2 regions of the Alkalilimnicola sp. S0819 genome follow, and region 1 is predicted to be linked to the other one. Evidence: predicted binding sites of a transcription regulator. Region 1 holds the regulator's gene; the other holds the start of a gene.

Region 1 (6,955 bases):
GAATATCGGCGCGAACATGTCGGTTTCTTCATCCAGACCCGCCATGTGCATGAGTGAACGCTCGGCTTCGTCACGAATGACGTCCACCACGTCATCAATGGTGATTCGCCCGAGCAATTGCCCCTGCTCATCCACCACCGGTGCCGAGACCAGGTCGCGGTCCTGGAAGAGCTTGGCGACTTCCGTGGCGGAACTGTCCGCCTGGATGGGCTCCAGGCTCGCATCCAGTACCTTGGCCACGCTCAGGTTCGGGTCGTTGGTGAGCAGCTGGGAGAGCGGCAGGATGCCCACGTAGCGGTCGTAGCGGTTGACCACGATCAGCTTGTCGGTGAGCTCCGGGATCTCGCCGCGCAGGCGCAGATAGCGCAGCACCACGTCCAGGCTCACGTCGGCCCGCACCGTGATGGTGTCGGTGTTCATCAGGCCGCCGGCGCTGTCCTCGGGGTAGGACATCACCGCTTCCAGGCGCTGGCGGTTCTGCTTGTCCATGGACTGCAGGACTTCGCCGATCAGGGTCGCCGGCAGGTCCTGGAGGAAGTCCGCCAGGTCGTCCATGTCCATGCCTTCGGTGGCGGCGATCAACTCCTTGGGATCCATATCGCCGATGATCACGTTGCGCAGGTCGTCGTTGACGTGCAGCAACACCTCGCCGTCGTACTCCGGATCCACCAGCTCCCACAGCAGCTTGCGCTGGGCGGGGGGGAAGGATTCCAGCAGATGGGCGATCTCGGCCGGGTGCAGGGCATTGAGCATGGCCCGCGCGCGCTGCACGGTGCCGCTCTCCAGAGCCTCGGCAAGGGCCTGGATGAGGCTCAGGGGCTTTTCCTGCTTGGCCGTTTGTTGCATGGCGCCCTCAATTTGCTCGGGGGTGGGCGAAGGACGGCCAATCTTAGTACACGGAGGCGGGTCGCTACCATCGTCTCCTTAAGTCCGCCTCGAGAGAAAGGTATGCGCGGCCGTGCGCCGCTTCCCTAGGGGGGAGGGGCTTACTCCGCCTCCTCGAAGCGCGAGGCCACCAGTTGCTCCAGGGCATCCAGGGCCTGTTCGGCGTCCTCGCCCTCGGCGCTCAGCTCCAGGCTGGTGCCGCGCCCGGCGGCGAGCATCATCACGCCCATGATGCTCTTGCCGTTGACGGTCTTCTCGCCCTTGCGCAGGCGGATGGCGGCGTCGAAGTTCGAGGCGGTGGCGACGAAGCGGGCCGCGGCCCGGGCGTGCAGGCCGAGTTTGTTGATGATGGTGATCTTGCGGCTGGGCATGGTAGCTTGTTCCTCGGGCTGTGGGCGCTCAGCAATCGACCAGCAGCACGCCGTCCTGGCCGCCGGTGAGTGCCTTGTCGCGCAGGGCGCGCAGATCCAGCGTGGGGTAGTTGAGCACGCGCAGCAGCATGGGCAGGTTGATGCCCGTGACCACGGCGGTGCCCGGGAGCGCGCGCATGCGGCAGGCGATATTGCTGGGGGTGGAGCCGTAGGCGTCGGTGAGCAGCAGCACGCCATCTCCCTGCTCCAGTCGCTCCACCAGGGTGGCGGCCTGTGCGGTCATGTCGTCCGGGTCGGCGTCCTGGGGCACGGACAGGCACTCGGCTCGCAAGGGGCACACGCCCAGGGTGCGCCGGGCGGTATCCAGCAGCGCGTCGCCGATACGGTCGTGGGTGATCAGCAGCAGGGCTACGCTCATGTGAGCTCCCGATGGCGCAGGGTCACGCCCTCGCGCTGGCCTCTGAAGTGGCGGTGCATCTGCTCGGCCAACCACACCGAGCGGTGTTGGCCGCCGGTGCAGCCCACGGCGATGGTCAGATAACTGCGGTTCTCCCGCTCGAAGGCCGGTATCCACTGGTCGAGAAAGCCCTGCATCTGCTCCAGATAGGCTACCGCCTCGCCCTGGTTCTGCAGGTACTGCTCCACCGCCGCGTCACGCCCGGTGAGCGGGCGCAGGGCCGGCTCCCAGTGGGGGTTGGGCAGGCAGCGGGCGTCGAAGACGAAATCCGCGTCGGTGGGCACGCCGTGCTTGTAGCCGAAGGACTGGATCAGCAGCGAGAGGCTGCGCTTGCCCAGCTGCATGCGCTCGCGCACCAGTTCGCGCAACTGGTGCACATTGGTGGCGGTGGTGTCCACGGTGAGATCGGCCCGCGCGAGGATCGGGGCGAGCAGTTCCCGCTCCCGGGCGATGGCCTCGGCAAGGGTGCGCTCGGGGCCGCTCAGCGGATGCTTGCGGCGGGTCTCCTTGAAGCGCTTGAGCAGGGTATCGTCGTCGGCGGTGAGAAAGAGAATCCGGCTGTGGATCTGCTGGGCTTCCAGCTCCTGGAGGATCTGTGCGAAGCGCGCCAGGTCTTCGGGACGGTTGCGCGCGTCTATGCCTACCGCGTAGCGCACCTCCTCGGTCATGCCGGTGTCGGTGATGTGCCGGCCGAAGGCGCCCAGCAGGCCCACGTGCAGATTGTCGATGCAGTAATAGCCCAGGTCTTCCAGGGTGTGCAGGGCGACAGTCTTGCCCGAACCCGACAGGCCACTGATGATAACCAGTTTCATGGGCAGGCCCCCGTGCTCAACAGCTCAATGGGCGGACAGTGGGCGGGGACAGGCCGCGCGTTGCGGTTTCCACCAGCAGTGCCAGCGGTCGTCCGGGGCTGACCGGCAGTTGCAGGCAAGGCAGGCTTTGGCCCAGGTAGGCCCGTTCGCAGTGGCGCGGTTCCAGTCGCGGCCAGTCGGCATAGTCCGCCGGTGAGGCTTTCAGTAATTCGATTTCCAGGGCGATGCTCGTTTCGGCCAGCCAGGCGCCGGGACCGAACAGGCGTGTCACCTCCAGCAGGCCCAGGCCGCGCACCTCCAACAGGCCGCGCAGCGCCTCGGGGCTGCGTCCGCGGGGGGCGCCAGGGGCCGGGTACAGTTCCACCGCGTCATCGGCCACCAGCCGATGGCCGCGTTCGATCAGCTGCAGGGCGGTCTCGCTCTTGCCCACGCCGCTCTCGCCGGTGAGCAGCACGCCCCGCCCATCCAGCGACAGCAGGACGCCGGGAATGGTCTGTACTTCGGGGCTCGTGGGGCGGATGGGCATGTCTGTGTTCAGGACGGGTTCCGGGTGGCCTGCCAGTCCAGCAGCATCTGATGGATCTGTTCGGGCGTTTCCGCGCCGCGCAGGCGCTCGCACAGCGTCTGGTCGCTGAACAGCTCCGCCAGGCTGGAGAGGATCTGCAGGTGCTCGTCGGTGAAGTGCTCCGGAACCACCAGGGCAAACATCAGGTCCACGGGTTGCTTGTCGAAGGCGTCGAAGTCCACGCCGCTCTGCAACTTGATGAAGGCGCCCAGCGCCTCGCTGCTGCCCTCGATGCGGGCGTGAGGCAGGGCGACTCCGCGGCCGAGGCCGGTGCTGCCCAGCCGCTCCCGGCTGATCAGTTTTTCGAACACCGTGTTCGCGGACAGGGTGTCGGCGTTCCGGGTAAGCAGTTCGCTGAGTGTCTCCAGGGAGCGTTTCTTGCTGGCCAGGTCCGCATCGACGGCGATGCGTTCGAGGCTGATCAGATCGACGATGTTCATTTTTTCTAGCGCGCCTATGGAAGCGGGGCGGCCCGTTTTGGGGCCGCCCCGACTGCGTTACTCGAGCGCTGCCTTCTGGGCGGCGCCTTCGCGACGGTGGTGATCGGTGAGTTTTTCCTTGTGCTTGACGACCTGCCGGTCGAGCTTGTCGATCAGCGCGTCGATGGCGGCATACATGTCCTCGTGGGTGGCTTCGGCGTGAATGCGGGCCCCACTGAGTAGCATGGTGGCTTCGGCCTTCTGGTCCAACTTTTCCACCGTGAGAATGACGTGCACATCCACCACGTTGTCGAAGTGACGCTCCAGGCGGTCGAGTTTGTCCTTGACGTAGCTGCGGAGCGCCTCGGTGATGTCCACGTGATGGCCGGTGACGTTGATCTGCATACCGCCTCCTTTGGGGTATTCAGGCGAGCCTCTTTCGCTCGGTGGATGAACCAATGTTCATGGCTTCCCTGTACTTTGCCACGGTTCGTCGGGCAACGTTAATGCCTTCGTCCTGAAGGATCTCGGTGAGCTTGCTGTCACTCAAGGGCTTGTCGGGTGCCTCGGCGGCGATGAGCTTGCGGATGCGTGCGCGGATGGCGGTGGCGGAGCACTCCTGGCCATCGGCGGTGCTGACGTGGCTGGAGAAGAAATACTTGAACTCCAGCGTGCCCCGCGGGGTGTGCATGTACTTCTGGGTGGTGATGCGCGAGATGGTGGACTCGTGCATCTCCACCTCTTCGGCCACTTCGCGCAGTACCAGCGGCTTCATGGCCTCTTCGCCGTGCTCGAAGAAGCCCTGCTGGTGGGCGACGATGAAGCGGGCGACCTTCAGCAGGGTCTCGTGGCGGCTCTGCAGGCTCTTGAGGAACCAGCGCGCCTCCTGGAGCTGGTCGCGCAGGGTGGCGCTCTCGCCACCCTTGAGCAGGCCGGCGTAGTAGTCGTTGACCCGAATCTTCGGCAGGGCATCGGTGTTCAGATCCACCTGCCAGACCCCCCGCTGCTTGCGCACGAACACATCCGGAATGACATATTGGGGCGTTTCGTCGCTGATCCGCGCGCCCGGATGCGGATCCAGGGTCTGGATCAGGGCGACCACCGCCCGCAGGCTGTCCTGGTCGAGCTTCAGGCGGCGCATCAACTGGCTGTATTGGCGCCCGGCGAGCAGTTCCAGGTGCTTGTCCACCAGCAGCCGCGCTTCGGCGAGCCAGGGGGTGTCGGGGGGCAGGGGCTCGAGCTGCAGCAGCAGCGCTTCGCGGGGCTCCCGCGCGGCCACCCCCACCGGGTCGAAGCGCTGGACGCGCTGAAGCACCGTTTCCACCTCTTCCGGTTCCACCCGCCACTCGGGGGGCAGGGCCTGCAGCACCTCCTCGGTGCCGATGTGCAGGTAACCGTCGTCGGCCACCGAGTCGATGAGGATCTCGGCGATATAGCGGTCCTTCTCGGTGAAACCGCACAGATCCGCCTGCCAGCGCAGGTGCGCGCGCAAGCCGCCCGCGCTGCCGCTCTCGTTGGCGAAGGGGTCGCGGTCGTCGAATTCGGGGCTGCTGTAGCTGGTGGAGCCGTCGTAGACGTCGTCCCACTGGCTGTCCACCGGCAATTCGTCGGGGATGTGCTCGTTGGGCTCGCTGGTATCCCGGGCGCTGTCCTCCGCGGGCTCCGGGGCGTCCCGGGCCTCGCGTTCCTCGTCGCGCTCGCGGCTGGACAGTTCCCGGTCCAGGCTGGGCTCGGTGTCTTCCTCCAGCTCCAGCATGACATTGGACTCCAGCGCCTGCTGGATCTCCAGCTGCAGGTCCAGGCTGGAGAGCTGCAACAGCCGTATGGCCTGTTGCAGCTGGGGCGTCATGGTGAGCTGCTGCCCCAGGCGTATTTGCAGACTTTGCTTCATGCCCATGGGCGTCGGTCGATGCCGCGCGCTGCGTGCCGCTGATTAGTGTGGGATGGGTACATGCTTAGCGTCCATCGTAGCCTAATTGTCACGGGGCTGGAACGGCGGGCGGGCCGCGCCGGGCCCGGGGAGGCGCTGCCCCCTTCTTTTGGGCCTCTCACCGTCTGGCGGTTCGCCGCCAAGGCGCGATGGGGCGTCGCCCTGGCCAAGGGTCTGGGCCATTCGTGGCGGGCGCCGCCTCGCCGAGGCGCGCCCGGCTGCCGCAGAGGCCTCGGGGGGATCGATCCGTGTGCCCCTAGAGCCGGAAATGCTCCCCCAGGTAGACCTCCTTGACCCGCTGATTGGCCAGCACTTCTTCGGCGCTGCCCTCGGCGATCACCGCGCCGTCCCCCAGGATATAGGCCCGCTGCACGATGCCCAGGGTCTCGCGCACATTGTGGTCGGTGATCAGCACGCCGATGCCGCGTTCGGCCAGATGGCGCACGATCTGCTGGATGTCCACCACCGAGATGGGGTCCACGCCGGCGAAAGGCTCATCGAGCAGGATGAAACGCGGGTTGGCGGCCAGCGCCCGGGCGATTTCCACTCGGCGCCGTTCGCCCCCGGAGAGCGAGATGCCCATTTGATCGCGCAGGTGGGTGACGTGGAATTCCTCCAGCAGCGCGTCCAGCTCCTGGCGGCGCTGGGCGCGGCTGAGCTCCTTGCGGGTCTCCAGCACGGCCATCAGGTTGTTGGCGACGCTCAACTTGCGGAATACCGAGGCTTCCTGGGGCAGGTAGCCGATGCCGAGCCGCGCCCGGGTGTGGATGGGCAGGCGGGTGATGTCCTGCCCGTCCAGCACGATGCGCCCGCCGTCGGCGGCGATCAGGCCGACGATCATGTAGAAGGAGGTGGTCTTGCCGGCGCCGTTGGGGCCCAGCAGGCCGACGATCTCGCCGCTCTGCAGGGCGAAGCTGGCGTCCTTGACCACGGTGCGCCCCTTGTAGCGCTTGATCAGGCCTTCGGCGAGCAGGCGGCTCATGGCGCGTCGCCCTTGTCATCTTCCTTGGGGAAGAACTTGATGCGGATACGCTGGTCTTCGCCCTCGCCGCGCTCGGCCTGCATGCGGTCTTCCTGCACCAGATAGACGATGGTCTCGCCTTCGAACTCGTCCTGGCCCTGGGTGATCAGGCCGCCCTGGAGCAGACGGACCCGCTCGGGGCCGCTGGCGTAATACTCCATGCGCGGGGCACGGGCCTTGACCGGCAGGGGCTGGTCGTCGGGCAGCTGCTGGTAGGTGGCGGGGCGGCCGTCCACGTAGGCCTTGTCCAGCTCGCCGCCCTCGGTCTGGTAGACGGTCATCTTGTCGCCGGTGATCTTCAGCGTGCCCTGGGTGAGGATCACATTGCCGGTGTACACACTCACGCCGCTGACGTTGTCCATCTCGGCGCGGTCGGCTTCCAGTTCGATGGGTTGTTCACGGTCGCTCTCGAGCGCGCCCGCGGCGAGGGGCAGCGCCAGAACCAGCAGGGCGAGGAGCTTATTGGTCTTCCGGTACATAGTGTCCCTTTACTTC
Region 2 (6,955 bases), on a different contig from region 1:
CCTCGCTGTCCAGGCCCACCACCCGGCGCAGGAACCACAGGTTCATGAAGGTCCAGCGGGTGATGAACCAGTAGCGCCAGCGGTAGGGGAAGGGAAAGGTGAACAGGCCAAGGAAGGCCATGGTCAGCACCGAACCGATCATGAACGCGAACTGCAGGGTGGAGCGCAGCATCAGGTTCAGGCGGCCGAGGACGCCGTACTCGGACAGAAGCTCGCGGGTGTGCTTGTTCATCGCTGTTGTTCTCGTTCCGCGATCAGCCGCGCGGCGGCGGCGGCCAGATCGGCATGGACCTCGAAGGGCAGATTTGGGTGTGCGGCCAGGGTGCGTTCCCCCTTGCCGGTGCGCACCAGCAGCGCGCGGGCACCCACGGCTTCGGCGGCCTGCAGGTCACGCAGGGAATCACCGATCATCACCAGAGCCTCGCCAGGCAGCTGGAAATCGGCGCAGATGCGCCGTAAAAGCCCTGGCGCGGGCTTGCGGCACTCACAGCCCGCCTCGGGTGCATGCGGGCAATAGTACAGGCCATCCAGGGCGGTGCCGGCGGCGGCGAGTTCCGCGCCCAGCTTCGCGTGGATGGCGTCCAGGGCGCTCTGATCGAAAAGCCCCCGGCCCAGCCCCGATTGGTTGCTGGCCACCACCACGCTAAAGCCGGCGGCCTTCAGAGCCGCCACGGCGGCGGCACTGCCGGGGATGGGCCGCCATTCGGCGGCGGACTTGATGTAGGCGTCGGAGTCCTCGTTGAGCACCCCGTCGCGATCCAGTACCACCAGCCGGGTGCGCATCGGCTCAGGACGAGGGCAGGCGGGAGATGTCGGCGATGGCGAGGAACAGCGCCTGGATGGAGGCGAGCAGCGCGTAGCGGTTGGCGCGCACCGCCGCGTCCTCGGCATTCACCAGCACCCCGTCGAAGAAGGCATCCACCGGCGCGCGCAGGGCGGCGAGCCGCTTGAGCGCGCCGGCATAGTCGCCGGCCGCCAGCAGCGGGGCCACGTCGGCGTCGGCGGCCTGCACGGCCTGGTGCAGGGCCTGCTCCTGTGCCTGCTCCAGGCGCGCGGTGTCCACCTGCTCGGGGATCGCCTCCTCGCTCTTGCGCAGGATGTTGCGGATGCGCTTGTTGGCCGCCGCCAGGCTTTCGGCCTCGGGCAGGCGCTGGAAATCCCGACAGGCGATGAGCCGACGGTGGAAGTCCAGCGGGCGGGCCGGTTCCAGCACCGCCACGGCATCGAAGACTTCCACCCCCACGCCCTGCTCCTGGTAGTAGCCGCGCAGGCGCTCCAGGCAGAAGGCGTAGACGGCGTCCAGCTGCTCGGCGGCCTTCACGGCGGCGGGCTGCTGCGCGGCGGCGCCGGCGAGCAGTTCACGCAGATCCACGTCCAGTTCCCGCTCGATGAGCGTGCGCATCAGGCCCAGCGCGGCCCGACGCAGGCCGAAGGGGTCCTTGTCGCCGCTGGGCGCGCGGCCGATGGCGAAGATGCCCATCAGGGTGTCGGCGCGCTCGGCCACCGCCAGCACCTGGCCGAGCGTGGAGGCGGGCACCTCATCGCCGGCGAAGCGCGGCTGGTATTGCTCGTCCAGGGCCTGGGCCACCGCGTCCGGCTCACCGTCGTGCAGGGCGTAGTAGCGGCCCATGATGCCCTGCAACTCGGGGAATTCCCCGACCATCTCGGTCATCAGATCGCACTTGCCCAGTTCCGCGGCGCGGCGGGCCTGGGAGGGGTCGGCCCCCAGGCGCGAGGCAAGCTCGGCGGCGACTGCCGCCACCCGCGCGCTCTTCTCGGCCAGCGAGCCCAGCTGCTTCTGGAACACCACCTCGGCCAGACGGCTGCGTTGCTCGGCGAGCCTGTGGCGGCGGTCCCGGTTCCAGAAGAACGCGGCGTCGGCCAGGCGCGGGCGGATCACCCGCTCGTTGCCGGCGCGCACCTGCGCCGGGTCGCGGCTGGCGATATTGGCGATGGCGATGAAGCGCGGCAGCAGCCGGCCGTCGCCATCGCGCACGGGGAAGTACTTCTGATGCTCCTGCATGCTGGAGATCAGCGCCTCGGCGGGCACGTCCAGGAACTCCTCGTCGAAGCGGCCCAGGATCAGCTCCGGCCACTCCACCAGGGCGGTGACTTCCTCCAGCAGTTCAGGGTCCACCACGGCCCGCCCTTCGATGCTGGCCGCGCCCTGCGCCACCAGTTCGGCGATACGTGCCTGACGCTGGGCGAAATCGACCAGCACATGGGCCTCACGCAGTTGCGCCGGGTAGTCGGCGGGGCTGCGGAGGGTGATGGCCTCGGGGTGATGGAAGCGATGTCCGCGGCTCGCCCGGCCGCTGCGCACGCCCAGCAGCTCGGCGTCGATCACCTCGTCGCCGTGCATCAGCACCAGCCAGTGCACCGGGCGCACGAAGGCGGCATCGCCCGCGCCCCAGCGCATGCGCTTGGGAATCGGCAAGCGGTTCAGGGCGCGCTCCAGCAGCGCCGGGATGAGCTCGGCGGCGGGGCGGCCCGCCTGCTCGCCGCGGTAGACCAGCCAAGCGCCCTTGTCGGTCTTCAGGGTCTGCAGGGCGGAGACTTCGGTGCCCACGGAACGGGCGAAGCCCTGGGCGGCCTTGGTGGGCTGGCCTTGCGCATCGTAGGCGGCGGCCAGTGCCGGGCCGCGTCGTTCGATCTGCTTGTCGGCCTGGCGCAGGGCCAGGTTTTCCACCCGCAGCGCGAGGCGCCGGGGCGCGGCGTAGATGTGGTGGCCGGCGTGGGCCAGTTCGGCGTCGGCCAGGCCCTTGAGTATTTCCGCGGCCAGGGCCTCGCTGAGGCCGCGCAGGGCCTTGGGGGGCAGTTCCTCGGTGCCCAGTTCGATCAGCAGATCGCGCCCTTCCACACTCATGCGGCCCCCTTGTCAGCGTTGTTCTTGCACAGCGGAAAGCCCAGCGCTTCGCGGCGGGCGTGATAGGCCTGGGCCACGGCCCGGGCGAGGGCGCGCACCCGCAGGATGTACCCCTGGCGTTCGGTCACCGAGATGGCGTGGCGGGCGTCCAGCAGGTTGAAGGTGTGGGAGGCTTTCAGTACCTGTTCGTAGGCGGGCAGGGGCAGATCGGCTTCGATCAGGCGCTGGCTCTCGCGCTCACAGGTGTCGAACCAGCCGAACAGGGCCTCGGTGTCGGCGTGCTCGAAGTTGTAGGCCGACATCTCCACTTCGTTCTGCTTGAACACATCGCCGTAGGTGACCACGCCCTCGGGGCCCTCGGTCCAGATCAGGTCGAAGATGCTCTCCTTGCCCTGCAGATACATGGCCAGGCGCTCCAGGCCATAGGTGATCTCGCCCATCACCGGCTGGCAATCCAGCCCCCCGACCTGCTGAAAATAGGTGAACTGGGTGACTTCCATGCCGTTCAGCCACACCTCCCAGCCCAGGCCCCAGGCACCCAGGGTGGGGGATTCCCAGTTGTCTTCCACGAAGCGGATGTCATGCACCAGCGGGTCGAAGCCCAGCCGGCGCAGGGAATCCAGGTACAGCTCCTGGATATTCAGCGGCGAGGGCTTGAGCACCACCTGGAACTGGTAGTAATGCTGACCGCGGTTGGGGTTCTCGCCGTAACGCCCGTCGGTGGGGCGGCGGGAGGGCTGCACATAGGCCGCGCTCCAGGGCTCCGGGCCGATGGCGCGCAGGAAGGTGGCCGGGTGGAAAGTGCCCGCCCCCACTTCCATGTCCAGCGGTTGCAGGATCACGCAGCCCTGCTCGGCCCAGTACGCCTGCAGGGCCAGTATGAGTTGCTGGAAGCTCATCACGCTTCCCGTGCCCGTGGCTGTGTCCAAGAAAACCCCCTATGAGCGTGCATCGGCGCTTTGGCCGAAAACCGAGCCCGCGAGTATAGCCGTCCCCGGCCTCCCTATGTAGGGGGCGGCTTTGCCCCTGGGCCCGGGATGGGCTATATCTGGGCGATCGACAGCCGATGACCCGGAGAGGCGGGATGAGTCACGAGTATTATCTGGACCTGCGCGGCCAGCGAGCACCGGAACCGTTGTTGCACACCGAAACCTATGCCCGCCAGCTCTGCGCCGGGGACAGCCTGCTGCTGGAGCTGGACGACCCGGATTCCCTGCCGGGGCTGGAGGACTGGGCGGGCCGCCACCACTGTCGGCTGCTGATCGAACCGGGCCAGGGGGACATTCGGCGGGTACGACTGGAGTTGGATGACTAGGCGGTTGCACCTTAATGGTGCGTTTTTGGCCGCCCTTGCCTCTTCGTGGTGCATTGTCTGCCCGGCGCGCCTGCCCCATGCACCATAAAGGCCCGTTTTTTCTGATGCGCCTGCCTTGGCACGGTTTCTGCTTCTTCAGCCCGTGAAATTTATCGCTTTATCCCCAGTGGAGGTCGAGCAATGTCTCGCACAGCAGCAGACGTCATCAAACAGATCCAGGACGAAGGCATCCGGTACGTGGACATGCGGTTCACCGATACCAAGGGCAAGATGCAGCACGTGACCATTCCCGCCAGCGAGGTGGACGAGGAGTTCTTCGAGTCGGGCAAGATGTTCGACGGCTCCTCCATCTCCGGCTGGAAGGGCATCAACGAGTCCGACATGATCCTGCTGCCCGACGCGGCCACCGCGGTGCTCGACCCCTTTTTCGACGAGCCCACGCTGAACATCATCTGCGACATCATCGAGCCGACCACCATGCAGGGCTACGAGCGTGATCCGCGCTCCATCGCGCGTCGCGCCGAGGCCTACCTGCAGTCCACCGGCGTGGGCGATCGCGCCCTGTTCGGTCCGGAGAACGAGTTCTTCGTGTTCGACGATGTGCGCTGGGGCTCCGACATGAGCGGCAGCTTCTGCAAGATCGACTCCGAAGAAGCCGGCTGGAACTCCGAGCGGGTCTACGCCGACGGCAACATGGGCCATCGTCCGGGCGTGAAGGGTGGCTATTTCCCCGTGCCCCCGGTGGACTCCCTGCATGATCTGCGCGGCGCCATGTGCGAAGCGCTGGAAGCCATGGGCCAGACCGTGGAAGTGCATCACCATGAAGTGGCCACCGCCGGGCAGTGCGAGATCGGCGTGGGCGCCAACACCCTGGTGCTGAAGGCCGACGAGGTGCAGAACCTCAAGTACGCCGTGCACAACGTGGCCCACGCCTACGGCAAGACCGTCACCTTCATGCCCAAGCCCCTGGTGGGTGACAACGGCAGCGGCATGCACGTGCACATGTCCATCGGCCAGGACGGCAAGGCGCTGTTCGCCGGCAATGAGTACGGGGGCCTGTCCGAAATGGCGCTGTACTACATCGGTGGTGTGATCAAGCACGCCAAGGCCATCAACGCCTTCTGCAACGCCTCCACCAACAGCTACAAGCGTCTGGTGCCGGGCTTCGAGGCGCCGGTGCTGCTGGCCTACTCCGCCCGCAACCGCTCCGCGTCCATCCGCATCCCCTACGTCACCAACCCCAAGGCGCGGCGTGTCGAGGTGCGTTTCCCGGACTCCACCGCCAACCCGTATCTGGCCTTCGCCGCCTTGCTGATGGCGGGGCTGGACGGCATCCAGAACAAGATCCACCCGGGCGATGCCATGGACAAGGATCTCTACGACCTGCCGCCGGAAGAGGAGAAGGACATTCCCAAGGTGGCCTTCTCCCTGGAAGAGGCGCTGCAGGCGCTGGACGCGGACCGCGAGTTCCTCACCGCCGGCGGCGTGTTCACCGATGACGCCATCGACGCCTACATTGCGCTGAAGATGGACGAAGTCCAGCGCCTGCGCATGACCACGCACCCGGTGGAATTCGATATGTACTACAGCTGCTGAGGCACCCGGAAGACACGGATCGATTCCCTTCGCCCGCCAGCGCGGCCCAAGGGAAACGCGCAGTGTCTTCCGGGCCCGGCACCGTCACCCACCCCCGCCCCGGCGGGGGTTTTTCGTGCCGCATTGCCGCACCCCGCGCCATGCCCTATCTTTGCGGTATGCGTATCTTCTTGCTCATCCTGCTGCTGCCCCTGCTCGCCCAGGCCGAGGTCTACAAATGGCGCGATGCCCAGGGCCGCATCCACTACAGCGATCGGCCGGTGGAGGGCGCCCAGCGCCTGGATCTGACCCGGCGCCCGCCCAACGAGTTCGAGGGCCAGCGCCCGTCGGCCGCGCCGTCCGGCCGCCGTGCCGCTCCCAGGGACGCCGCGCAGTCCGACGTAGCCCCCTACGCCCGGGTGGCCATCACTCGGCCCGCCGCGGACGAAACCTTCCGCAACACCACCAACACCATTCCGGTGCAGCTCGCCCTGGAGCCGGGCTTGCGCCCCGGCCACCGGGTGCAGTTCCTGCTCGATGGCGCCGCCTTCGGCCAGCCGGTGGCCACGCCCTCCGCCCAGCTCACCGGCGTGGAGCGGGGCAGCCACAGCCTGGCCGCCGTGGTGCTGGACGGGCAGGGGCAGACCCTTGCCCGCAGCGCTACCGTGAGCTTCCACTACCACAAGCCCAGCGTGGCCGGTGAAGATCGAGACGGGGCCGACAACCAGGCCCCGAACCCCCTGCCCGGCGCGCCTGCCCCCGGGGGCGGCGCACCGCGGCCGCCCGCGCCCATGGGCGGGCGATCCCCCCTGCAATGATCGCCGAGCCGCCGACGCCCCGGTAGCCGGTAGAGGCGGCTCATGGCCGCGATTTCGCCGCTTTTCCACCGAGCGCTAGCGGCTCCGAAGCCGACTGCCCATCGTGTTATCGCGGACACCCGCCGCGCCTGCAACGCGTTTATGCACCAAATTGGTGCGCCTCGCCACCGCTCTTCTCTATACTGGGCACCTGAGCGCGCCGCCCAACGCCCGCCGTGGCGCGTTCTCCGCCGCCATGCGCCGCTGGTGCGCTTATTGCATCGAGATTCCCCATGAATGCCGAACGACGCGCCACACCCAATATCCAGGAGCATCTGAGCACCGCCGTGGCGCTGCTCGATGAGCAAGGCCGGCTGGGGTACATGAATCCCGCCGCCGAGA

Evidence for each region. The regulator sigma-54, encoded in region 1, starts transcription at its own class of promoters, with help from an activator protein. The targets are predictions, from matches to a motif close to TGGCANGNTNCNTGCTT.
Region 2: a site for sigma-54 is predicted at 4,298-4,314, ahead of glnA (glutamate--ammonia ligase). Genes of this name have one in related genera too.

The regions. Positions count from the first base shown of each region.
Region 1 covers NZ_WHIW01000008.1:84,231-91,185, forward strand. Annotated here, with positions in the region: gene mgtE (magnesium transporter) at 1-846, opposite strand, end outside; gene GBG68_RS08580 (HPr family phosphocarrier protein) at 987-1,256, opposite strand; gene GBG68_RS08585 (PTS sugar transporter subunit IIA) at 1,285-1,674, opposite strand; gene rapZ (RNase adapter RapZ) at 1,671-2,525, opposite strand; gene GBG68_RS08595 (hypothetical protein) at 2,542-3,051, opposite strand; gene ptsN (PTS IIA-like nitrogen regulatory protein PtsN) at 3,060-3,530, opposite strand; gene hpf (ribosome hibernation-promoting factor, HPF/YfiA family) at 3,588-3,914, opposite strand; gene GBG68_RS08610 (RNA polymerase factor sigma-54) at 3,934-5,400, opposite strand; gene lptB (LPS export ABC transporter ATP-binding protein) at 5,696-6,421, opposite strand; gene lptA (lipopolysaccharide transport periplasmic protein LptA) at 6,418-6,939, opposite strand; gene lptC (LPS export ABC transporter periplasmic protein LptC) at 6,920-6,955, opposite strand, start outside.
Region 2 covers NZ_WHIW01000015.1:60,164-67,118, reverse strand. Annotated here, with positions in the region: gene GBG68_RS12105 (lysophospholipid acyltransferase family protein) at 1-232, opposite strand, end outside; gene gmhB (D-glycero-beta-D-manno-heptose 1,7-bisphosphate 7-phosphatase) at 229-783, opposite strand; gene glyS (glycine--tRNA ligase subunit beta) at 788-2,866, opposite strand; gene glyQ (glycine--tRNA ligase subunit alpha) at 2,863-3,765, opposite strand; gene GBG68_RS12085 (sulfurtransferase TusA family protein) at 3,951-4,181, shown strand; gene glnA (glutamate--ammonia ligase) at 4,362-5,777, shown strand; gene GBG68_RS12075 (DUF4124 domain-containing protein) at 5,936-6,574, shown strand; gene glnL (nitrogen regulation protein NR(II)) at 6,847-6,955, shown strand, end outside.